Regions from separate parts of the Pantoea sp. X-Soil-YNGN-775 genome, predicted to be linked through region 4. Evidence: predicted binding sites of a transcription regulator. Region 4 holds the regulator's gene; each other region holds the start of a gene.
The links. The regulator PurR, encoded in region 4, represses purine synthesis genes. The targets are predictions, from matches to a motif close to CANGCAAACGTTTGCNTG.
Positions count from the first base shown of each region.

Region 1: purL (phosphoribosylformylglycinamidine synthase) is a predicted target of PurR. The motif match lies at 1,396-1,413, and genes of this name have one in related genera.
Region 2: rbsD (D-ribose pyranase) is a predicted target of PurR. The motif match lies at 766-783, and genes of this name have one in related genera.
Region 3: AC6I8I_RS18665 (7-cyano-7-deazaguanine/7-aminomethyl-7-deazaguanine transporter) is a predicted target of PurR. The motif match lies at 778-795, and genes of this name have one in related genera.

Region 1 is NZ_AP035945.1:3,091,432-3,093,631, forward strand. It holds gene purL (phosphoribosylformylglycinamidine synthase) at 1-1,308, opposite strand, end outside; gene mltF (membrane-bound lytic murein transglycosylase MltF) at 1,577-2,200, shown strand, end outside.
Region 2 is NZ_AP035945.1:4,222,731-4,224,930, forward strand. It holds gene rbsA (ribose ABC transporter ATP-binding protein RbsA) at 1-327, opposite strand, end outside; gene rbsD (D-ribose pyranase) at 335-754, opposite strand; gene AC6I8I_RS19860 (YgiW/YdeI family stress tolerance OB fold protein) at 937-1,338, opposite strand; gene qseB (quorum sensing response regulator transcription factor QseB) at 1,501-2,172, shown strand; gene qseC (quorum sensing histidine kinase QseC) at 2,160-2,200, shown strand, end outside.
Region 3 is NZ_AP035945.1:3,960,996-3,963,195, forward strand. It holds gene AC6I8I_RS18655 (zinc/cadmium/mercury/lead-transporting ATPase) at 1-312, shown strand, start outside; gene tusA (sulfurtransferase TusA) at 364-615, opposite strand; gene AC6I8I_RS18665 (7-cyano-7-deazaguanine/7-aminomethyl-7-deazaguanine transporter) at 820-1,485, shown strand; gene AC6I8I_RS18670 (DcrB family lipoprotein) at 1,604-2,158, shown strand.
Region 4 is NZ_AP035945.1:1,800,636-1,802,835, forward strand. It holds gene punR (DNA-binding transcriptional activator PunR) at 1-228, shown strand, start outside; gene purR (HTH-type transcriptional repressor PurR) at 225-1,250, opposite strand; gene cydH (cytochrome bd-I oxidase subunit CydH) at 1,532-1,621, shown strand; gene AC6I8I_RS08465 (C40 family peptidase) at 1,680-2,200, opposite strand, start outside.

The DNA of each region.
Region 1 (2,200 bases), 1.3 Mb from region 4:
CAGCTTAGCGCCGACGGTGATTTCACCTTTCTGCACGTGGTCAGCACGGATATTGCCAATGCCGCCCGCCAGCATGATCGGCTTGTGGTAGCCGCGCAGCTCGGTGCCATTGTGGCTGGTAACCTGCTCTTCATAGGTACGGAAGTAACCGTTCAGTGCCGGACGACCAAATTCATTGTTAAATGCCGCGCCGCCCAGTGGGCCATCGGTCATGATCTCCAGCGCGCTGACGATGCGATCCGGTTTACCGAAATCCTCTTCCCACGGCTGCCCGAAGCCAGGAATACGCAGGTTCGACACCGAGAAGCCGACCAGCCCAGCTTTTGGCTTAGCGCCGCGTCCGGTTGCCCCTTCGTCACGGATTTCACCCCCGGAGCCGGTTGCCGCGCCAGGCCACGGAGAAATCGCCGTGGGATGGTTGTGGGTTTCCACTTTCATCAGGATATGTGCCGCTTCCTGATGCCAGCGGTATTCGCTTTCTGCCGCGTCGGCGAAGAAACGCCCCACTTCGGAGCCTTCCATTACCGCAGCGTTGTCTTTGTAAGCAGACAGCACGTAGTCCGGCGTCTGCTCCATGGTGTTCTTGATCATCTTAAACAGCGACTTCGGCTGTTTCTCGCCATCAATAATCCAGTCGGCGTTAAAGATCTTATGGCGACAGTGCTCAGAGTTAGCCTGAGCGAACATATAGAGTTCGATGTCATTCGGATTGCGACCCAGACGGGTGAACGCCGCCAGCAGGTAATCAATCTCATCGTCTGCCAGCGCCAGACCCAGCGAGAGGTTAGCCTGAACCAGCGCCTGACGGCCCTCACCCAGCACATCGACACTTTTCACCGGCTGCGGTGAGTGGTGAGCGAACAGCTGCTCAGCTTGCGCCAGATCACTGTAGACCGTCTCCATCATGCGATCATGCAGCAGTGCGCCAAGCGACTGCCACTGCGCCTCGGTTAACTGAGGTGCCTGCACATAAAATGCCAGACCGCGCTCGAGGCGACGAACCTGCGGCAGATCGCAGTTATGGGCAATGTCGGTGGCTTTCGATGACCATGGCGAAATGGTGCCAGGACGCGGTGTCACCAGCAGCAGACGCCCTTGTGGCGCATGTTCAGCGAGAGAAGGACCATATTTCAGCAGACGCTGTAAACGGGTTTGTTGGTCGGCGCTCAGTGGCGCGCTGACATCGGCAAAATGGACGTACTCAGCGTAAATATCACTCACCGGCAGGTGAGCGTCCTGAAAGCGGGTCAGCAGTTTGTTTACACGAAATGCCGACAGGGCGGGCGAACCACGCAGAATTTCCATCATAAGATCTCTCGTCTTCGAAACGCCGGGCGACGCTTCATTGGGCGCAACAGGGGAAAACGGGGCGTATTATAGAGAAAGCGACCTCGCGACGAAACCGTTTGCGCAAAATTTATGGCCCACCGGATTTGCCTGAAATTTGCGCAAAACCTGCTATATGAGTTGCTCAGCTTCGCTTTGTTGCGCAAAATGCCCCTCGCTCTGGGAGTTCAAAGAAGATAAATACTGCCTTTAAAAGACAGAGGCCTTAGAGCCAGCGAGAGATAACTATTTGAAACGCCTAAAATTTAATTATCTGTTTATCGGTCTGGTCGCCGTGCTGTTAGCCATGGCATTGTGGCCGTCCATTCCGTGGTACGGCGGTGGGCAGGACACGATTTCACAGATTAAATCACGGGGAGTATTGCGTGTCAGCACCATCAATTCCCCGCTGACTTACTACACCATTAATCAGGCTCCAGCCGGTATGGACTACGAGCTGGCAAAACGCTTCGCCGATTATCTGGGCGTTAAACTGAAGGTGACGGTGCGCCCGAACCTGAGTGACCTGTTTGACGATCTTGATGAAGGCAAAGCCGATGTGCTGGCGGCGGGCCTGAATTACAACAGCGAGCGCCTGGCACGGTATCGAACCGGGCCCGGCTACTACAACGTTTCGCAACAGCTGGTGTATCGCGTGGATAAGCCACGCCCGAAAAACCTCGGTGATCTCAAGGGGCGGCTGACGGTCGCCTCGGGATCGGCGTACCTCTCCAGCCTGAAAAGCGCCCGCTCAAACCAGTTCCCCGATCTGGACTGGGCAATCTCCACCGATCAAAGCCCGAAAGCGCTGCTGGAAGCGGTGGCGGATGGCAAACTCGACTACACCATCGGCGACTCGGTGACAATCGCCCTG
Region 2 (2,200 bases), 1.8 Mb from region 4:
ACGGTTAACAAATTCGCGACCGAGAAATATATTCTCCGCCACGGTTAACTGAGGGATCAGGTTCAGTTCCTGATGAATAATGCCGATGCCCGCTTCCTGTGACGCTTTAGGGCCATTGAAGCGGGTCTCCTGGCCGAGCCAGTGCAGCGAACCGGCGTCGAACTGATAAATTCCGGTCAGCACTTTCATCATGGTGGATTTGCCGGCACCGTTTTCACCCACCAGCGCCATAACGCGTCCTGCCCGGACATTCAGCGAAGCACCCTTCAGGGCTTTTACCCCAGGGAACGATTTTTCAATGCCGTTGAGCTGCAGTAAAGGTTGCATAGCGGCCTCAGAAGGTCACACCGGCGCTCAGGATGACATTCGCAAACGGAGAACACTCTCCGCTGCGAATGACCGCCTGACTGCGTTGCGTTTGTTGTTTGAATTGTTCATGGCTGGTGTAGCGGATGGTGATGCTATTCCCCTGGTGCTGTTGCAAGGCTTCGAGCACGGCGAGCAGTGCGCGATGGAGCGGCGGATTGTGCTGCTTAATCTCCTCCGCAATCAGGGCGCTTTCTACCTGCATCTCAAGCGTGACGGCCTTAACCACCTCGATAAAATCGGGCGTACCCGGTGTCAGGGCTAAATCGATGCGTTGCGGTCCTGCCGGGATCGGCAAACCGGCGTCGGCAATCGTCAGCGTATCAGTGTGACCCAGGCGGGCAATCACGTGAGAGAGTTCAGCGTTTAACAAGCGACCTTTTTTCATTTTTCACTCCACAGCGAAACGTTTCGCTGACAGGAGTGTATGAAAAGCCGTCAGCAACTCAATCGGCGAAGCTGAAATTTGTGATCGTTATCGAAACGTTTCGCTTACGCGGTGGGAAATTTGAATTAAGGCGGGCTGCAGGGCAAAAAAAAGGACCGCTGATGCGGTCCCGGGCTGGACGTTTAAGGCAGTTTCTTCACCTGTTTAACGTCCATTTCGATGCTGTTGAAATCTTTATCCAGCTCACCGGTCAGTTCAACGGTATCTTTTGGCGAGATAGTCTGGCCGTTCCAGTGCTTATGGTCTATCTCGACTTTCATGGTACCGGTCTGATCGCGGAACAGATAATCTTCATCGCCGATCTGTTTTTCCAGCTTACCGCGTACGGTAATCCAACTGTCATCCTTCATCTCTTCTGCCTGCTTCACCGTCACCACACTGGAGTGGTCAGCGCTAAAGCCGCCCTGTCGGCTCTGAACCTGTGCCGCCGGGGCGTTGGGGTCGACGAAGCCGCCTTGCTGAGCAGCAAAAACCGGGGCAGAAGCCAGCATAACGACAGCTAAAATTGCAGCGTGCTTTTTCATTTTGTCACCTCGTTTCCATGATGTGTTTCGTTTTGTTGAGCCTAGTTGACCATAAGGTTCTTAACAGCTTCTTAAGAAGCAAAAATAAGCCATTTTCGCCGAAATGCGCTGTACAAGCGGCAGTCTGCTTCGTATAAAGCGCTATCACCGCCGGGAGAAATGATGCGTATTTTACTGATAGAAGACGATCGCTTAATTGGCGACGGGATTAAAGCGGGACTGGGTAAGCTGGGATTTAGCGTCGACTGGTTTACCTCCGGCGAGGCCGGATTTCAGGCATTAAACGCCGCGCCGTGGGATGCGGTGATCCTCGATCTTTCTCTGCCCGAACGGGACGGGCTGGATATCCTGCGACAGTGGCGTCAGCAAGGGCAGGATGTGCCGGTGCTGATCCTGACGGCGCGCGATGCGCTCGATCAGCGAGTCGAAGGGCTGCAGATGGGTGCGGATGATTATCTCTGCAAACCGTTCGCCCTGACCGAAGTGGCAGCCCGCTTACAGGCGCTGATCCGCCGCCGGCATGGTCAGCTGCAACCGGAGCTGCGTCATGGCAACGTGGTACTGAAGCCCGACAGCCACAGCGTCACCTGCGACGGCCAGCCGATAGAGTTGAAAAGCCGCGAGCTGGCGCTGCTGGAGCTGTTTATGCGCAACCCTGGACGGGTGCTGACCCGCAGCCAGCTGGAAGAAAAACTGTATAGCTGGGACGCCGATGTCTCCAGCAATGCGGTGGAAGTGCATATTCATCATCTGCGTAAGAAACTCGGCAGCCAGTTTATCCGCACGCTGCACGGCGTCGGCTACACCCTTGGAGCGACAGAATGCGATCGATAAGTCTGTTTCTGCGGCTTGGCATCGGTTT
Region 3 (2,200 bases), 2.1 Mb from region 4:
AATGATGCGCCAGCGATGAAAGCGGCGACGCTGGGGATCGCGATGGGCAGCGGCACCGACGTTGCGCTGGAGGCGGCCGATGCCGCGCTGACGCGCAATCAGCTCAGCAATCTGGCACCGATGATTGTGCTGGCGCGCCGTACGCGCCGCATCATTCGGCAGAACCTGACCATTGCGCTGGGGCTGAAGGCGGTATTTCTGGTCACGACCCTGCTGGGGCTGACCGGATTGTGGCTGGCGGTGCTGGCGGATTCCGGCGCAACGGCGCTGGTCACCGCTAACGCGCTGCGATTACTGCGCAACCGAAGCTGAAGACGAGCGGCCGGTCAGATGACGGGCCGCGCTGCCAATGGGCATCCAGCGTTACTCCGCCATGCCTTTCTGGATCAGGAACTGATACGGCAGGTTATCGGTCTGCTGTGCCAGCAGGCGATGCTCCATAAAGCGGCAGAAGCCGGGAATATCGCGGGTGGTGGCCGGATCGTCGGCAATGATCAACAGCGTATCGCCATCCTGCAGGCTGCGAACGGTTTTGCGCACCATCATCACCGGCTCCGGACAACGCAGGCCACGGGCATCCAGTTGATGGTCGGCAGAGGAAAAAGCATCGCTCATAATGGACTCGGTTCAGGGTTAGGGCGCTCATTCTAGCGCGTAGTGCCAATGACGCAAGGCGATAACGATTGCGCTAAAATTAACCATTGCATAAATAGCACAACGCGGTAAGATGCCGCCGCTTTTTGCTCATAAAACTGCCAGGCGCTGCCCGAACGGCGTCCCGCAATGGGTTCCCTCACCCCAACATTAAAAAGGTTGATTATGCTCGCATTCTCTTCGCGTCAGCGCATGCATGCGCTGTTCTGGTTATCGCTGTTTCACCTGCTGGTGATCACCTCCAGTAACTACCTGGTGCAGCTGCCGATTTCAATTTTCGGCTTCCACACCACCTGGGGCGCGTTCAGCTTCCCGTTTATCTTCCTGGCAACCGATCTGACCGTGCGCATCTTTGGCGCGCCGCTGGCCCGACGCATTATTCTGGCGGTGATGATCCCGGCGCTGTTTATCTCCTATGGTGTCTCGTCGCTGTTTTATCAGGGCGAATGGCAGGGCTGGGCAGCACTGGAACAGGTCAATCTGTTTGTCGCGCGTATCGCCTGTGCCAGTTTTATGGCTTACGCGCTGGGTCAGATCCTCGACGTTCACGTCTTCAACCGTCTGCGCGCCCTGCCGCAATGGTGGATCGCCCCGGGCTGCGCCATGTTCCTCGGCAACATCAGCGATACGCTGGCCTTTTTCTTCATCGCCTTTTATAAAAGCCCTGATGCGTTTATGGCCCAGCACTGGGTCGAGATTGCCCTGGTGGACTACAGCTTCAAAGTGCTGATCTGCATGGTGTTCTTCCTGCCGGCCTACGGCGTATTGCTCAATGCCGCGCTGAAACGGCTGGCTGAGCACCGTGCCACCAGCCAGATAAATTTCGGCTAACCCGCCATACCGGTTTACGCCATTACCCGCTAAGATCTGCTGACAATCATCAGGTTGCGTTTGCAACCTGATTCCTGTTGTATTAACGGCTGACTGGAAACTTAAAAAAGGGATTCTGATGCGCAACCTGGTGAAATATGTAGGAATGGGCTTACTGGTGCTCGGCTTAGCCGCCTGTGACCAGAAGAAAGATGACGCGGCGAATGACAACGGCGTCAGCGCCAGTCAGTCGGCGCAAACCGTAACGCTGATGGATGGCAAACTGAGCTTCTCGCTGCCGCCGGGCATGTCGGATAAGAGCGGTAAGCTTGGTTCGCAGACTACCAATATGCACGTGTATGCTGATGAAACCGGTGCGCGCGCGATTATTGTGATTGCCGGTGAGCCGACCAGCGATGGGCTGGACGTGCTGTCACAGCGTATGGAGCAGCAGCAGCGCAACCGCGATCCGCAACTGCAGGTGGTCTCGAACAAAGCGGTCACGCTGAAAGATCAGCCGGCACAGCAGCTGGATACGGTGATTTCTGCCAACAACCAGACTTCATGGTCATCGGTGATTCTGGCTAAAGTTGACGGCAAACTGGTGACGCTGCAGATTACTCTGCCAGGCGACAACCAGCAGCAGGCACAAAGCGATGCCGACAACATTGTAAAGAGTATTGCGCTGAAATAAGGCCGGGCGACCGCCCTGCTGGCTTGCGGCTTCCCCTCTCCG
Region 4 (2,200 bases):
CTGGATTGCGTGCTGGCGGGATTGTGCGTGGCGATGGTGCCTGGGCATCTGGCGCGGCCATTACTGGACAGCGGAGCGCTGGTAGAATTAACGTTGCCGGTCGCGTTTCCGGACAGTCCCTGTTGCGTAAGCTGGGCGGAAGATCGCGCATCACCGGCAACGGGCTGGTTACTCAGCTATCTGGGTGATGCGCAAACGCTTAATCAGGAGTGGTTAAGCGAAGATTAACGGCGGTAGTCGCGGAACGGACCGTCAGCCACCGAACGGCGTTCAATCAGCGTTGGGTGTACTTCGATGGTCTGAGAAATCTCACGTTTACTGGTGATGCGATCCAGCAACATCTCCAGCGCTTTCTCACCCAGTTGCGCTTTTGGCTGATGCACCGTGGTCAGCGCAGGCGCAAAGTAGCGCGCGTTGCGCACATTGTCATAACCGATCACCGAAATGTCCTGCGGCACCCGCAATCCCATCTCATCGGCGGCGCAAATCGCGCCCATCGCCATGATATCGCCCCCGCAGAACACCGCAGTCGGACGCTGTTTCTGCGACAGGATCTGCTGCATCGCCTGATAGCCCGACTCCGGCTCGAAGTCGCCCTGCACGATCCATTCGGCACGCGGCTGAATGCCTGCTTCTTCCAGCGCCTTGAGGAAACCCGCGTGACGTCCGCCGCCGGTGTTGCGTTCCATCTGGCCGGGAATCGCGCCAATATCACGGTGACCGCGCTCAATCAGATAACGTCCGGCCAGGTAGCCGCCCTGAAAGGCATTATCCAGCACCGTGTCGGTGAAGTCAGCGCGTGATTCACCCCAGTCCATCACCACCATCGGGATATTGCGATTCTCTTCCAGCATCTTTAACAGATCGTCCGGATACTCAGAGCACATCACCAGCAGTCCATCGACGCGCTTCTGCGCCATCATGCTGAGATAGGCACGCTGCTTTTGCAGGTCGTTGTGCGCATTGCCCAGAATCAGGGTGTAGCCTTTATCAAAGCAGTGATTCTCCACCGCTTCAATAATTTCAGCAAAGTAGGGCGCTTCGCTGGAGGTTGCCAGCAGGCCCAGCGTTTTGGTGTGATTCACCTTCAGGCTGCGCGCCACCGCGCTCGGCGAATAGTGCAGTTCCTGAATCGCCTGCCAGACCGCGTTGCGCGTCTCTTCAGCGACAAAACGCGTTTTGTTGATGACGTGCGAAACGGTGGTCGTTGAGACGCCGGCGCGTTTTGCCACATCTTTAATTGTTGCCATTAAAATCGGACTCCAGGGCTTATCTAACGCAATGATAAGCATAATGTTAAACGTTTGCGTCTGCTCAGGGTTCTCCCCGCAATTATGCAGCTTTTCTGACCGGTAAACAGGCGTCTGGCGGGTAATGAGCGCCTGAAAAGGAGAGCAAACGGAACCGGGATTGCGCGCGTTGCGCAACAAAGGCAGGATTCTAACAAGGCTGAACGGATAAAACGAGATTTTTACCAGCCCCTATGGGAAAATGGCTTATCCCTACAAAATGTGTGACTAAGGAGCGCTAAATGAGTACAGATTTGAAACTGGCCCTGATGACTACCGTCGGCTGTCTGCTGATGATCGTCGCCTTTAGCTTTACAGCGGTGCTGCACTAATGAAAAAGCCGGGCATCGCCCGGCTTTTCTCTGTTTGATTTTCGCGTAGCGAAGCCGCTTAACGAATGGTTTTCGGGGTCATTACCCGCCGCGCGCCGATGTAGTGGCGCTGCCAGTAATCTTCACCCAGCGCACTGATCTGAATATCTTTGCCGGTGCGAGGTGACTGAATAAATTTGCCGTTGCCGAGATAAACCCCAACGTGATCGGCGGTGCCGCGACCATTAATCCGGAAGAAGACTAAATCGCCTTTCTCCAGCGACTCGCGTTTTACCGGCGCGGCGTCGCGCAGGTGGTACATCTCATTGGCGGTACGCGGGATCTTAAACTTGACCAGATCTTTATAGGCGTACCAGACCAGGCCGCTGCAGTCGAAACCGGTGTGCGGTGAGGTGCCGCCCCACTGATAGGGTTTGCCCAGCTGGCCCATCAGCTTGGTCATCGCCGTCTCACGCGCTTTCTGGTAGCGCTGACGATGTGACTTGCTCATTTTAATGGTGCCGATGTCACTGCTGCTGGCGTCTGCGGTTTTGAGCGCACGCTGATGGCCGTAACGTTTTTTACTGGCGGTTTTGAGCG